Regions from separate parts of the Alcanivorax sp. HI0083 genome, predicted to be linked through region 2. Evidence: predicted binding sites of a transcription regulator. Region 2 holds the regulator's gene; the other holds the start of a gene.
The links. The regulator sigma-54, encoded in region 2, starts transcription at its own class of promoters, with help from an activator protein. The targets are predictions, from matches to a motif close to TGGCACNNNNNTTGCTNT.
Positions count from the first base shown of each region.

Region 1: a site for sigma-54 is predicted at 2,911-2,928, ahead of A3754_RS12145 (pilin). Genes of this name have one in related genera too.

Region 1 covers NZ_LWFX01001000.1:414-5,699, forward strand. The annotation lists gene A3754_RS12135 (sulfatase-like hydrolase/transferase) at 1-1,043, opposite strand, end outside; gene A3754_RS12140 (serine hydrolase) at 1,070-2,224, opposite strand; gene A3754_RS12145 (pilin) at 2,379-2,843, opposite strand; gene pilB (type IV-A pilus assembly ATPase PilB) at 3,421-5,127, shown strand; partial or broken gene A3754_RS12155 (type II secretion system F family protein) at 5,131-5,286, shown strand, end outside.
Region 2 covers NZ_LWFX01001463.1:1,285-11,564, forward strand. The annotation lists gene A3754_RS22170 (C13 family peptidase) at 1-1,013, shown strand, start outside; gene yjgA (ribosome biogenesis factor YjgA) at 1,038-1,577, opposite strand; gene pmbA (metalloprotease PmbA) at 1,613-2,968, shown strand; gene A3754_RS22185 (BPSS1780 family membrane protein) at 3,025-3,771, shown strand; gene mgtE (magnesium transporter) at 3,858-5,222, opposite strand; gene A3754_RS22195 (HPr family phosphocarrier protein) at 5,328-5,597, opposite strand; gene rapZ (RNase adapter RapZ) at 5,661-6,521, opposite strand; gene ptsN (PTS IIA-like nitrogen regulatory protein PtsN) at 6,628-7,101, opposite strand; gene hpf (ribosome hibernation-promoting factor, HPF/YfiA family) at 7,117-7,416, opposite strand; gene A3754_RS22215 (RNA polymerase factor sigma-54) at 7,456-8,919, opposite strand; gene lptB (LPS export ABC transporter ATP-binding protein) at 9,154-9,879, opposite strand; partial or broken gene lptA (lipopolysaccharide transport periplasmic protein LptA) at 9,876-10,280, opposite strand, start outside.

The sequences.
Region 1 (5,286 bases), on a different contig from region 2:
GCACCAACCTCCTTCATTAACTCTTCATCACAAGCACCTGGGAATGAGTAACATCTCTTTTTCCACTGCTTACTTTCAAAGAAAACTGTTTTATCAAAACCTAATTTCGGATACCATTTTCGACGTCCATACATCGCACCAGCTGCACCATGTATAGCCATGGTGTGATAACCAAGCCGCTCATACATAGCAGGTAAACAACCATTAAATTCGTCTGTCACATCTTTCAAGTTGAAGTGGCGAGCACGAAGCCTACAAAGTTCACGCACCTCCCCCTGAACAGTAACACCTGAGACATTTAATTCCTCTAGCGAAAGGTCAGAAACAACAGAACTATTGAGCAATGGAGACAGAACAGCATTCTGCACTCTTTCATCTGTCACCCCCCAAGATTCACTAACAACCAATAGCACCTTATCACCAACAGACTGAGGGTCATCAAACCAAGACTCTGTAGCACTTGGGACCAAGCCTCTTTCAATAACATCGCCGCTATCTATTGAGAAACCATCAACGAAACTTCCTGAGGAAGCCTCATAAGCCGACACAATCTGACTTTCAATAAAAGCGTCATTAGTTTTTATATAGGTATCCCCAGACGCCCCCAGTAAAAATATTTTTAAAGCATAAAAACCAAGAAGCACATTCACAACAATAACCAGCGCCTCTTTAGATGAGCTTCTGTAAAACCTCCACAGAAGGCCAGCCAAAATAAAAAACATCAGCATGGAAAACAAAAATGCAAGCTGATAAAAAAAAGGAGCAACGCCAATAAAACTTAGCAGGTAGAAAGAGTCCATAACATTAACGATAGGAATGACTTGCCTAACCACTCCTAGCACGTCAAAAAAAAGAAAGGTCACAAAAATCGGGAGAGCCAGCCATCGTGGACAAACAGCCACTATCAACGCCAGCATCGCATAATCAAAATTTATGGTTGGCCTATTCACATCCAGCCACCATGCCAAGACAAGAAAAACAGCATTCGGTATAAAAACGAACAATAGAGCAATAAAAAAATTTTTATGGAGCGACTTCTTCATTAACACAACCACCTCAGTCTTCCATTTCAGAAACTTGACACACCCAGCTCCATAAGAATTTTTTCCATCGGCCCACCAGAGGCTGCATTTTCAGTATCTGAATTTCCAAGCCATACAAAGACTTCATTTTTATCATTGACAACAACCAATCCCGCAGAGCCAGGCATATACCCCTCTTTAACAAAAAAACGCTGTCGCCCCGCGGGAGAATATAAATAAAATGCATATCCATAACAGGATTTTAAGCTCCTATCATCGCACCCTGCATCAAACCCGGAAAGAATGTCTTGGTCCGTTTGATGGATTATATCTTTTATCAAACGAGCATATGCCGAAGCGCTTCCACTCAGCCCTGCAGTAGCAGCGACCGCTTCGTAATCAAAACGTCCTTTGTTATTGACGCCATAGAAATCATTAAACCGGAAGTCCCTTTCCACTTCATCATTTTCCGTCTCATAGCCTACAAACCGCATCCCTCTGTCGCTCAAACCGTAAAGCTGCTCTATTGCCTGCTTATATGGCAGACCTTTTTTATTCGCGACCACTTCTCCAAGCAAGCAATACCCCATATTTGAGTATTCAAATTCCCCTGCTCGTCTTACTGCTCCTGTAGCCATAAATGAAGCCAAATCGTTAGGGCAATCGGGCTTTTCTCGCGTCAAGAAAATCTCGCCCTGAACACCCGATCGATGCCGCAAAAGCTGTGCTATCGTCACGCCCTGCAAATCTGAGTGACCTGGCAGCCCTGCACGGCCTCCTAACTCATCCATTAATCGATCCTGGTAATCAACTTTTCCTTCATTTATCAGCGCAAGGATAGCGGATGCAGTCACAGGCTTGGTCAAACTGCCATAACGAAAGCGCGTATTTTTATCCACCCTTGGAGAAAAAAACATCGCTGAACGCCAGCCTGTCTCACAATGGCTGAGGCCCCCTTTTTTATCGATAAAGGCGACCTGGGTTGCTAGAGCTTTCAATTCATCCACGCCAACCGCACTAATTTCTCCCAACCAAGGCGGAGAATATTCTGAACACTGCTGACTGAGTTTGGCGAATGGGACTTGGAAATTGAACACTTGGCGCATAACGGCATGGCGATCGGTTAACCAGAAATGAAACGGGACAGCCAAGACGAAAAAACCGAGCAAGGAGCAGATGATAATTTTTTTTATGCTATTCATACATTTAAATTCACACAACAACTACTAATATCCAAAGAGCATTACGCAGCTAACTCCACACTTCAGAATAACCAAACACCGTCTTTTCTAAATAACAAAAAAGGCGAACCCCTTCTGAGGCTCGCCTTTAGTCTAAGACAGTAGTTGTCTTATATTAGCTGCCTGCGCCACAACCAGTCGGCTGGTATTTTGCATCAGCAGTAGTAGCACAAGACCAAGCGCCAGCAGCAGTACGCGACCAAGTCAGTGAACTATCAGCCAAAGTAGTAGCTGCGCTGTCACCAAAACCAGCAGCAATAGAGGCCGTGCCATTAGCATCGATAGACACCGTCAGCTCACCTTCTGTATAGGAAGCACCGATCAGGTTGCTACCGGTCCAACCCAGATCACATTCACCAGGAGCAGGAGCACCACTATTCACAGGGGTGACTCGGCCCTCAAGGAGACACGTTTCAACCACAGTTTTCATCGCACCGGTTTCCTGCATTACGCGGGTAACCTGTGATTTAGCGACATAGTTCTGGTACTGCGGGATCGCTACAGCGGCCAGGATACCGATGATGGCAACCACGATCATCAGTTCGATAAGGGTGAAACCCTGTTGCATTTGCTTCTTCATGTTGTTTTCTCCAATCATTGGCAAATCTTGTTATGAGCCCACCCTTGGCGAGCATCTGCCAAGGGATAATGCACAGAGCGGGCCAACTTTTCTTCATGATGAAAAATCATTAGGAAACGGGTCATTTCATGGATATATGGCGGAGCCTGCCTCTATGACCCAACACAGAACGGCCCTGCGACCGGTTACCCAAAGCGTCAGGAGGTGACACTCCGCGTCACTCTTCAACCGGAGATTGACGCCATTTGTCGCCGACTGTCCATTATCTCCCTATCTTGCCTATCCCGCACACAGAATGAAGCAGCAACACCTTGCCCCCCCACAAAAAGTTAATCCCTCTTATCTGGAGAGCGGACTGTGGCGAAGCCAAGCTTTCAGCCGCGCGGAACCAACATCTCAAGGCTGTGCGCAATGAACAACTTTCAACTGACGGCTTTAGGTTCGGGAGTTTCTGAGAAAGTGCCGGCAAGATACTGATTTTGCGACATGTGGTCTTCCCTGTGTCGCCCACAACCGGTATGTTACGAAGAAAGTGTTGGGCAAACCGACCATACTAAGCATAAACAAGCAGGTTGCCATGACTAGCCAAATTGCCTCATTCAGCGGCTTACCCCACCGACTCATTCAGCAGGAACTGCTTACGGCGGAAGACGTCCAGCAGATACAGCAACAAGCTCGTCAGGAAAGGGTAAGCCTGGTCCGTCAGCTGGTGGTCTCGGGGAAATTGTCCGCCAGGGTGGTCGCCAACGCGGTGGCCGAAGAATTCGGTGACCCGATTCTGGACCTTGCCACGTTCCAGAAGGACAGCCTGGCCAAGGACCTGGTCGACCCCAAGCTGATCAACAAGCACCATGTTCTGCCACTCTTCCGGCGGGGCAGCCGCCTTTATGTGGCCGTTTCTGACCCCACCAACCTGCCCGCACTGGAAGAAATCCGCTTCAACACTGGGCTCAACGTAGAAACTATTATCGTTGAGGAAGACAAGCTGACCCAATGGATTGAAGGGCTGGAGTCGGAAGCGGAAGGCAACGCGTTCGAGGACCTGGATGATGGTCTCGACGACCTCAACGTCAGCGCAGCTGAAGAATCCACCGATGAAACCAAGTCCGGAGCTGATGACGCTCCCATTGTACGCTTCGTCAACAAGCTGTTGCTGGATGCCATTAAAGGTGGCGCCTCCGATTTGCACTTTGAACCTTATGAGAAATCCTATCGGGTACGCTTTCGTCAAGACGGCATCCTGCAAACGGTCTCCACCCCCCCCATCAACATTGCCAGCAAGCTTTCTGCTCGTCTGAAGGTCATGTCGCGAATGGATATCTCCGAACGCCGAGTGCCGCAGGACGGCCGCATGAAGCTGAAGATATCCAAAACCCGCTCCATTGATTTCCGGGTAAACACTTGCCCCACCCTGTTCGGGGAGAAGATTGTACTGCGGATTCTTGACCCGGAATCCGCAAAAATGGGGATTGAAGCGCTGGGCTATGAAGACAACCAGAAACAGATGTATCTGGACGCCCTGCACAAACCCCAAGGCATGATACTTGTCACGGGGCCTACCGGTTCCGGGAAGACCGTCTCGCTCTATACCGGGGTGAATATCCTGAACACCCCAGAGCGCAATATTTCTACGGCGGAAGACCCGGTAGAAATCAACCTGGAAGGCGTTAACCAGGTGAACGTCAACCCCAAACAGGGGATGGAGTTCTCCTCTGCCCTTCGCGCTTTCCTGCGCCAGGATCCAGATGTAATTCTGGTAGGTGAGATCCGGGATCTGGAAACAGCGAATATTGCCGTCAAAGCGGCGCAAACCGGGCACTTGGTGCTTTCCACCCTGCATACCAACAGTGCACCGGAAACCCTGACACGCCTACGCAATATGGGGGTACCCTCGTTCAATATTGCCACATCGGTCATTCTGATTATTGCCCAGCGGCTCGCACGGCGACTTTGTGAGCACTGCAAAACAGCTGTGGAAATACCGAAACAATCTCTGCTTGAGATAGGTTTCACGGAAGACGACATCACAACCGGGTTTACTGTTTACGGGCCGCAAGGCTGTGAAAAATGCAAAAACGGGTACAAGGGGCGCGTGGGGGTCTATGAGGTGGTCAAAATCACCGATGGCATTGCCCGCATCATTATGGAAGAAGGGAACTCCATTGAAATTGCCGACCAGTGCCGAAAAGAAGGCTTCAACGACCTTCACCGTTCCGGCTTGATGAAGGCAATACAGGGCGTTACCAGCCTTGAAGAAGTCAACCGTGTGACTAGCGGACACTAAATTATGGCGACAAAAGCAGCAGCACAACAAAAAACCGCAACCTTCGTTTATGAAGGCATAGATCGCAAGGGAACCCGCGTAAAAGGGGAAACCAGCGGCAAAGGGCCCGCCTTGGTGCGCGCCGAACTGCGCAAACAAGGCATCAATGCCAAAAAGGTA
Region 2 (10,280 bases):
ACCACTATCAGGGCGAGTTCGATTTCTTCACCTTTGAAGGCAAAGGGGAACTGACCCGTCCGGATGGCGTGGTAATTCATGCGTCTTTTGAAAACGGCCATGCGGAAGGCCCGGGGACGCGCACGCGGCCCAGTGATGAGGGCAAGCCCGTGGTGGAAAAGGGCTTTTTTGTGCAGGGCGATTACTACCCCAGTGAAAAAGCCTGGCGGCAGCGCAAGCAGCAGCAGGCGGCGGCCATGGAAGCGCGGTTGTATACCGAATCCAGCCGATTACAGTCTGTCTTGTCCTCGTTGGCGCCCCAGCGGCCCGGTGTGCGCGATGTCTATTTGCTGGTAGTCGGCGGTGACGGCACCGAAGCGGTGTTTGCCCGTGAGGTGGACTGGGTGGCGGAACGGTTGGGCTCGGTGTTTGATTTGAAACGTCGCCATGTCCGCTTGATCAACGGTGGTAGTGATGAGCTGCCTTTGGCCACCCGCACCAGTGTGCAGGAGAGTCTCAAGGCGCTGGATGCCTTGCTGGACCCTGAGGAAGATTTATTGCTGGTGCATTTTGTCAGCCATGGTGCCCGTAACGGTGATCTGCTGCTGGATGATAAAAGCCTCAAGCTTAACAACCTCGCCGTGACCGATGGCAAGCAGTGGTTGAATGGATTGTCTGCCCGGCATCAATGGCTAATCGTGTCTGCCTGTTATTCCGGCAAGTGGGTGGAAGGCCTGGCGTCGCCGGAGCGGGTCGTGTTTTCCTCTGCGGCGGCGGATCGCACTTCGTTCGGTTGTGGCGATGATTCCGAACGGACCTGGTTTAGCAAGGCGTTATACGGCGAAGTGATGGCAGCCGGGATCAATGATCCGCAAGCCTGGTTCGAAGCAGCCAACGAAAAAGTGTCGCTGATGGAGAAAGAACAGGGCATCGAAGGTGACGCCCATTCCCAGCCACAGAAAGCCGTGGGTGAGCAGTTTTTACGTTGGTGGCAAGCGGATAAAACAGCCCTGATGGTACCGGAGCGGCGTTGATATCGCTTTGGATTACGTGCCGAGTCAGTACAGCGGTGCGGTTTTATCCAGCTGGTTGAGGTAATTGATTAGCTTGCGTCGCTCGCGCTTGAATTTTTCCTTTTCCGCAGGCGGTGCAGCAGCGGGGTCTTTCACTCGCGCTTTCAGGGCGTTACGCGTCAGGTTGCGCAGTTGCTGGCGGTCGCCGTGGGGAAAGAACTCCAGAATTTGTTGCAAGGTGCTTTCCGCATCTTTGGGTTGCTCGCAGGCCGCAATCTGCTCCACCCAGTTGCTGAGGCGCTGCTGGCGAAAAGGGTCATTGAGGAGCTCCAGCGCCTGAATGATCTGTTCGCTGTTGGTTTCGCGAATGAGCCGGCCGATGTATTGGGCATGACGGCGGCGTGCTTCGTGGCTGGTGATGCGTGTGGCTTCAACCAGCGCGTATTGCAGATCGTCACGCAATGGCAGGCGCTCTCGCTCCACCTGTTTCATGTCCATCAGTAACAGACCCAGCTCTTGCAAGGCATTGTCTTCGCGTTTTTGCTGGCCCTTGCTGGTGATCTGGTCGTCGCTATACTCGGTCATAACTGTTTAATACCCATCAATGGAACCGCTATTTTATGTCTGATTCCTCCGCAACGACAGCCGAACTCGATAATACGCAGCTACAACAGGCCAAAGATACGGCTGCCTGGCTTATAGAAGAGGCCAAACGACAGGGGGCCGATGCGGCGGAAGTGGGAGTCAGCCTGTCCCAGGGCTATTCAGTCAATGTGCGGCAGGGGGAAGTGGAAACGGTGGAATTCCACCGTGACCGAGGTGTGTCGGTGACAGTGTACAAGGGGCAGCGCAAAGGTCACGCCAGTAGCTCCGATGATAACCGCGACAGTTTGCGGGCGACCCTGGCCGCCGCCACGGCCATTGCCGGCTACACCGAAGAAGACCGTTATGCGGGGCTGGCGCCAGCGGCGGATCTGGCAAAGGAAGTGACAGACCTGGATCTGTATCACCCCTGGGCCATGGATACCCAGTCTGCCATTGAGCAGGCATTGCGTTGTGAAACCGTGGCCCGTGACGATGCGCGCATCGTCAATTCCGAAGGTGCCTCCGTCAATAGCGGGTCCAGCCTGCGGGTGTATGCCACCTCGGAAGGGTTTTTGCACGGCTACCGTGGCACCCACCACAGCCGTGTGTGCAGTGTGGTGGCGGAAGATGAGGCCGGTATGCAGCGCGATTACTGGTATGACGGTGGGCGTGTGGGGGATCGCCTGGCGTCTGCCGAAGCGGTGGGTGAGCAGGCCCGTGAGCGCGCCCTGGCGCGGTTGGGTGCTGAGGTGCCGCAAACCGGTGAGCTGCCGGTGATCTTCGCCCCGGAAGTGGCGTCGGGTCTGTTGGGGCATCTGGTCTCTGCGATCAGTGGCGGGGCACTGTATCGCCGCAGTTCTTTTCTTCAGGACAGTCTGGGCAAGGCGGTGTTACCGGCCGGGTTTCAGCTCACGGAAAACCCGCACCTGGCGGCGGGTAATGCGTCTGCGCCCTTCGATGGTGATGGCTTGCCCACCCGGGCTCAGGCGTTTGTGGAAGACGGTGTGCTGAAACAGTATGCGCTGGGCTTGTACGCCAGCCGCCGTCTGGATATGGCGCCCACCGGCAATGGTGGGGGGGTGCGCAATGTACGCATTACCGATACCGGTGATTCGCTGGCTGCACTGATGGCCAGGGTGCCGAAGGGTATTCTGATCACTGAAGTCATGGGCCAGGGCATCAATCTGGTGACCGGAGACTATTCTCGCGGGGCAAGCGGTTTCTGGTTTGAGAACGGTGTCATACAAGGTGCACTGCAAGAGTTTACTATTGCCGGTCATCTGGGGGAGATGCTGTTAGGTATTCAAGGTAGCGGCACGGATGTGGACTATCGCGGCAATATTGCCTGTGGGTCCCTGTTGTTGTCGCCTGTCAAGATTGCCGGTCGCTAATTTGCCCTGGTGTGATTCGTTTATTTTTTGACTCGGGAAAGGGAAGGAACCAGCTAATGAGTGATATGAATCCGTATCAACAGCCGCAATCGGATGTGGCCAACGCGGCGCCGGCCAGCGCCAATGAATTCACCATCATCGCGCCACGGAAAATCAGTGTGGGGGATGCCATGGGCTGGATTGGCAAAGGCCATGGCATGCTCAGTGGGCACTGGGGTGTGGTGCTTGGCGCGCTGGTCGTGACGGTGCTGATCACTTCTGCCTTGCAGATCATTCCGCTTCTGGGCGCGATTGCCCAGATACTGCTGACGCCGCTGCTGTATGCGGGCATCGTGAAAATCTTTCATCGTATCGATACGGAAAACCGTTCTGATTTCTCGGACCTGTTTGCCGGGTTTTCTGATCGTACCAATCCATTGATCATGACCGCCGTGGCGCAGTTTGTGGTGCTGCTGGTGGCGGGTGTCGTATTGGGCGGCCTGTTTTTCCTGCTCGGCCGTGACGGCAGTACTGCAGCTATCGTGGTGCTTGGCCTGTTAGCCACGGTGGCCATGTTTGTCTTCATGTTCCTGTTTTACTTCGCCGTGCCGTTGATCTTCCTGGGGCAGAAAGGGGTGGTTGATGCCATGAAGCTGAGCCTGGATGCCTGCCTGAAAAATATTATTCCCTTCATCGTTTATACCCTGGTGATCTCCCTGATCCTGGTGGTGGCGGCGATTCCGCTCCTGTTGGGGTGGTTGTTCGTGATGCCGATTCTGGCCGGTGCGTACTACGTATCGTTCAAGCAGCTGTTTGTGGAATAAGTGCTGCAGCAGAAGGTGATGCACAAAAAAGGCGCCGCATTCGGCGCCTTTTTTGTTGTTGTGGGCCAATGAAGGCCGGTGTCTTGTTACGTTAGCAGGTGTGCATACAGCACCGTGGCCAGGCCGAGGAAAGCAAAGAAGCCGACAATATCGGTAATGGTGGTCAGCACCACGGACCCGGCCAGGGCCGGATCAATGCCCAGCTTCTTCATGGTGATGGGCAGCAGGGCGCCGGCGCTGGCCGCCATGACCAGGTTGATCACCATGGCGGCGGCGATGACCAGTCCGAGGTTGGGGTCGTTGAACCACAGCCCGGCGGTAATGCCGATCACGGTTGCCCAGAGCAGGCCATTGATCGCGCCCACGGACAGTTCCTTGAACAGCAGGTAGCGGGTGTTGTTGGACTGGATCTGGCCCAGCGCCATGGCGCGGATGACCAGAGTCAGTGTCTGGCTGCCGGCAATGCCGCCCATGCTGGCCACGATGGGCATCAGGATGGCCAGCGCCACCACTTTTTCCAGGGTGGCTTCGAACAGGCCGATGACGGCCGAGGCGGCGAGCGCGGTCAGCAGGTTGATACCCAGCCACAGGGCCCGGCGCCGGGCGGTTTGCCACACGGAGCCGAAGGTATCTTCGTCTTCATCCAGGCCGGCCATGCTCATCAGTGAGTGATCCGCTTCTTCGCGGATTACGTCAACCACGTCATCAATGGTGATCCGTCCCACCAGCATGCCGTCTTCGTCCACCACCGGGGCGGTTACCAGGTCGTGGCGTTCGAAGATTTTTGCTACTTCGTGGGCGGGCAGGGTGGCGGTAATGGATTCCGTGTCGGTGATCATGGCTTCACGCACGGTGGTGCCCGGGTCGCTGATCAGTACCTTGGTCAGCGGCAGCAGGCCGATGAACTGGTTTTTCCGGTTCACCACGGCCAGGTTATCCGTGGTGCGAGGAATTTCGCCGCGGCGACGCAGGTAGCGTTGAACAACTTCGAAGGTGATCTCCGGGCGCACGGTGATCACGTCCGTGTTCATCAGGCCACCGGCGGTGTCTTCCGGGTAGCTGAGCACATGCTCCAGCCGTTCGCGGTTCTGTTCGTCCAGGCTGGCCATCACCTGGGAGGTGACATGGTCCGGCAGCTCTTGCAGCAAATCCGCCAGGTCATCCGTGTCCAGTTCTTCTACCAGCGATACCAGTTCGTCAGTGGACAGGTTGCGCAGCAGTTCTACCCGGACCTCTTCGCCCAGGTATTGCAGGACTTCGGATTCCTGATCTTTATGCAGCAGCTGCCAGAGAATTTCCCGTTCCCGTGGCGGGGAGGATTCCAGTAAATGTGCCGCTTCCGCGCCGGGCAAATTGTTGATCAGCTGACGTACCTGGGTATAGGTACCGCTGGCCAGGGCGCGGTTAATGGCTTTTAAATGCTGTTGGCTACGGCTGCTATCGGCGGGCATGGCTCCTCCTTGCTGGAAGAGAGTTTACACGAGGCGGTGTGAAGGCCGAAGCGTGGCCGGTGGGATGGCGGTAAAGAGTGGTAAATTCCCCGGTGATTCGCGGGTTTACTCGCCTTCGTCGAAACAGCGGGCGAACAGGTCTTCCAGTTCGTCCATGGCGTGTTGTTCGTCTTCCCCTTCCACCTGAAAAGTGACGCTACTGCCTTTCGCTGCGCCAAGCATGAGCAGGCCCATGATGCTTTTTGCGTCGATGGTCTGGCTCTTGTGCAGGACCAGAATGCGGCTGTCGTAGCGGGAGGCCACGCTGACCACTTTGGCGGCCGCGCGGGCATGCAGGCCGAGTTTGTTGATTACGTCGAGTTTTTTTTCAATCATCGGGCGTCTTGTGGTCAGAAGTGATCTGAAAGGGAAAATGCCGGGTGTCAGGCCATGGTTGCCTTATTGCTCTCGGGGGAGTTCCCGGTGGCGAACCTGAAGCGCAATGCCTTTGTCGCGCAGGGTCCATGCCAGCTGCTCGGTGATAAAGACTGAGCGATGGCGCCCGCCGGTGCAGCCGATGGCGACGGTCACGTAGCTGCGATCACTGTGGGCAAACGCCGGTAACCAGCGCACCACGAAATCGCCGATGTCCTTGAGCATGTCGTGACTGGCCTGATGCTGGCTGAGGAAATCGATGATGCAGTCATCCTTGCCGGTAAAGGGGCGCAGGTCTGCATGCCAGTGTGGGTTGGGCAATACCCGTACATCGAACACCAGGTCCGCGTCGGTGGGCAGGCCATTCTTGAAGCCAAAGGATTCCAGCTGCAGAGACAGGGCGGCTTCACGGTGGGCCACCCGCTCGCGCATCAGGTTGCGCAGGGTGTGGACGTCGTGGTTGCTACTGTCGATAACCAGGTCGGCGCGCTGGCGGATGTTGGCCAGCAGTTCCCGTTCATGGCCGATGGCGTCGGCCAGTGAGCGCTCGCCAGTGCCCAGCGGGTGGCGACGACGGGTTGCGCTGAAGCGGGTCTGCAGGGTGTGGTCATCCGCGTCCAGGTAGACGATTTCACTGTGTACCTGCTGTTCGTTCAGGGCTTCAAGGATGTTGTCGAAAGCCAGTAACTGGGCGGGGAGGTTGCGGGCATCAATGCCCACAGCGACCCGTTCAATCGGAGGCTCGCCCTCGCTGAGCTGTTTCGCCAGTGTCGGCAGCATGCCGGCGGGCAGGTTGTCGACACAATAAAATCCCTGGTCCTCCAGCGCTTGCAGTGCGGTGGTTTTCCCGGACCCGGAACGGCCACTAATAATCGTGAGTTTCATGGTTGCACCGCTGGCACGCCACACGCAGCGCGCTGGCACGCAAGATGGATAGACAAGGTGGCGTTTGGGGCGTGTTGCATGATGCGTGAAAGCCTGTTGCGTTCCTTCATGATGCCAGTCGCAACTCCGCTTCGGATTCTACGGCAGTCTGGTAGAGGTGCTGGTTGTCTGTGCTGTGGCGCAGTTCGGCGCGGTAGCTGTCGTCGTTGAACAGGGATGCCAGGTGGCTAAGTGTCTTGAGGTGCTGTTCCGGGTTGTCCTGGGGGACCAGCAACACAAACACCAGGTCCACGGGGTGCCCGTCAACGGCGTCGAAATCGATGGGGCTTTCCAGTTTCAACAACAGGCCGACTGCTTGCTGGCAATGTCCGAGCCGGCAGTGGGGAATGGCAATGCCTTCGCCAATGCCTGTGGAGCCCAGTTTTTCCCGGGCGACCAAAGCATCGAAGACCTCCTGTTCATTGAGGCTGTCACAGCTGGCCGCGGCCAGCTGTGCAACCTGATCGAGCAGTTGTTTCTTGCTGCTGGCCTGCACGCCGTGATGGGTGCGGGCCAGAGTCAGTAGTTCGCGAACTCGCATAATTGTCGCTTTGGGTTAGTGACCGTGCTTGTGGCTGACGGCCTTTTCCTTGTGTTTGAGAATCTGGCGGTCCAGCTTGTCCGTCAGTTTGTCGATCGCTGCATACATGTCTCCGGCCTCAGCGGTGGCGAAGACATCGGCCCCGGAAATATGGATTGTGGATTCGGCTTTATGGGTTTTCGGTTCCGGAGAGAGAATAACCTGGACGCTGGTGATTTGATCGAAGTGGCGCTCCAGGCGGGAGAACTTATCACCCACATAGGCACGCAAGGCATCGGTAATATCCAGGTGATGACCGCTGATATTAATTTGCATGGCTGGCTCCTTTACCTGTTTGGGATCCGTCCTGGCGCCCTACACCAAACGCTTGCGGGCGCTGGAAGACGGTATTCGCATCGCCTCTCTGTATTTGGCGACGGTCCGGCGCGCTACATTGATTCCCTGCTCATTCAGCAAGCTGGCCAGCTTGTTATCGCTGAGCGGCTTGCGGGGATTCTCGGCAGCGACCAGCTTCTTAATAATGGCACGAATAGCGGTGGAGGAACACTCACCGCCGCCGTCTGTTCCCACGTGACTGGAAAAGAAATATTTCAGCTCAAAGACACCGCGGGGTGTCATCATGTATTTCTGGTTGGTGACCCGACTGATGGTCGATTCATGCATCTCAACGGCGTCGGCAATATCCGCCAGAACCAGGGGCTTCATGGCTTCATCGCCATAATCGAAGAACCCTTGTTGCACATCGACGATGCGGGTGGCCACCTTGAGCAAGGTGTCATGGCGGCTCTGCAGGCTCTTGATGAACCATTTGGCTTCCTGAACACAATTGCGCAGATATTGCCCGTCTTCACCGCTGGTGGTGCGGGCGATATTGGCGTATTGCTGCTGCAGATTGACCCGGGGAAGGACGTCGTCGTTGAGGCTGACCTGCCAGCGGCCCTGGTGCTGACGGACGATCACGTCGGGAACGGCGTAATCTACCTGGGGTTCGCCGATCTGCTCGCCGGGGGCCGGGTCCAGGGTGCGTAGCAGGGACAGGGCCTCCAGCAGGACGTCCTCGCTGATCTGCAGGGTGCGACGCAGGGCGGCGTAGTCGTGTTTTTCCAGCAGATCCAGGTGGGCCAGCAGGGCACAGGCTTCGTCGCGCAGGGCGGTATCGGCGGGCAGTTGGCGCAGTTGCACGCCCAGGCAGTCCGCCAGATCGATGCTGGCCACGCCGACGGGGTCGAACTGCTGCAGACGGTGCTGCACGGCAAGTACTTCGTCGCGCTCCAGTTCATCGCCTTCGGTGAGCAGGTCTGGCTGGGCGTTCACCATGTCGACAATATCGTCCAGCGGTACGGTGATGTAACCGCGGTCGTCCAGGGATTCAATGATTGTCATGGCGATAATGCGGTCCACATCGCTCATGGGAGTCAGGTTCAACTGCCAGAGCAGGTGGTCCTGGAGGTTGCCGGAGACGGCGTGGCGTTGTTGCCATTCGTCTGCGTCGTCGGGGAGGGAGGCGGTGGCGCTGCTGGTCTGGCCGGAATAGACATCATCCCACTCGGTTTCCACGCCAGGCTCGTCCTGCACCAGCTCTTCCAGGGCGTCGTCACGCTCGGTGTCCAGCCCCTCGTCCTGACGTTCTTCGTCATGTTCGGGCAGGCTGTCGTCCCCGAAATCGTCGGCCAGCTCCAGCAGCGGGTTGCTTTCCACGGCTTGCTGGATCTCCTGGCGCAGGTCCAGCGTGGACAGCTGCAAGAGGCGTATGGCTTGCTGCAGCTGCGGCGTCATGGTGAGCTGCTGGCCAATTTGTAGTTGTAGTGTGGGCTTCATACTGCTCGGTATTCTGCGGATCCCCAAAACCTGAGAATACCAAGCCAGTTACCTAACAAGCAATATTTGTGCCAGAATATTTTGTGTGGTAGGGACGTCAGTTGATAAGTGATAGTGGACAGTTGACGGCTACGCGGAAAAGTATTGTCTTGATCTGAAAGCGCAAGAGGCCGCGTCCATAGTTGGGCGCGGCCTCCACGGTTTTGAGTGGTCGCGACAGCTGTGCACTGTCAACTACAATCTGAAGTCGGCGCCCAGGTACACATCCCGCACCTGCTGGTTGGCAAGGATGATGTCGGCATCGCCGGAGGCAATGATATGGCCGGCGCTGACGATATAGGCGGTATCGCAGATATCCAGCGTTTCACGGACGTTGTGGTCGGTGATCAACACGCCGATGCCGCGGTCTTTCAGGTGGCGGATAATGCCCTTGATATCGTTCACCGAGATCGGGTCAACCCCGGCAAAGGGTTCGTCCAGCAGGATGAAATCCGGGTCGGTGGCCAGGCCGCGGGCAATCTCCGCCCGGCGGCGCTCACCGCCGGACAGGCTCATGCCCAGCGAATCGCGAATGTGCCCGATGTGGAATTCCTTGAGCAGGCTTTCCATGCGTTCGTGGCGCTCTGCCTTGCTCAGTTCCTTGCGGGTTTCCAGAATCGCCATGATGTTCTCTTCCACCGTCAGGCGACGGAAGATGCTGGCTTCCTGGGGCAGGTAGCCAATGCCGCGCTGGGCGCGACCGTGCATGGGCAGGTGGGTGATGTCGCCGTCATTGATTTCGATGCGGCCGGCATCCGCTTCCACCAGGCCAACGATCATGTAGAAGCAGGTGGTCTTGCCGGCGCCGTTGGGGCCCAGCAGGCCAACGATCTGACCGGCTTCCACGTCCAGGGAAACGTCCTCGATGACCCGGCGGCCCTTGTAGCTTTTTGCCAGGTGGTGGGCGCGTAAGTGGCTCATGGTGTGCTGGGCTCCGCATCAGGTGAGGCGGTGTTGCTGTCCTCACTGGGGGTGTCTTTTTCGTTGCTGGAATCGCCACCGGTGGTGTCGGCGTCACCGCTGGTTTCGCGGGTTTGATTCTCGGCGGGGATCACCAGGCGAACCCGCTGGTCGCCTTCACTGCTGGCATCCACGCGCTTGGAATCGAGGCTGTATTCCACCTTGGCGCCTTCGAAGGTGTTGCCTTGGTGTTCAATGTAGGCGTCGCCGGTGAGAACCAGGGTGCGGGCCTTGATGTCGTACACCAGATTTTCAGCATGGGCGTTGAGTCCTTCGCCTTCTTCCATGCGCACCGGGGTGCCGCTGGCTTCGACCCGGACCAGGTCGCCATTTTTGGTGAACAGGCGCATTTCGTCGGCAAA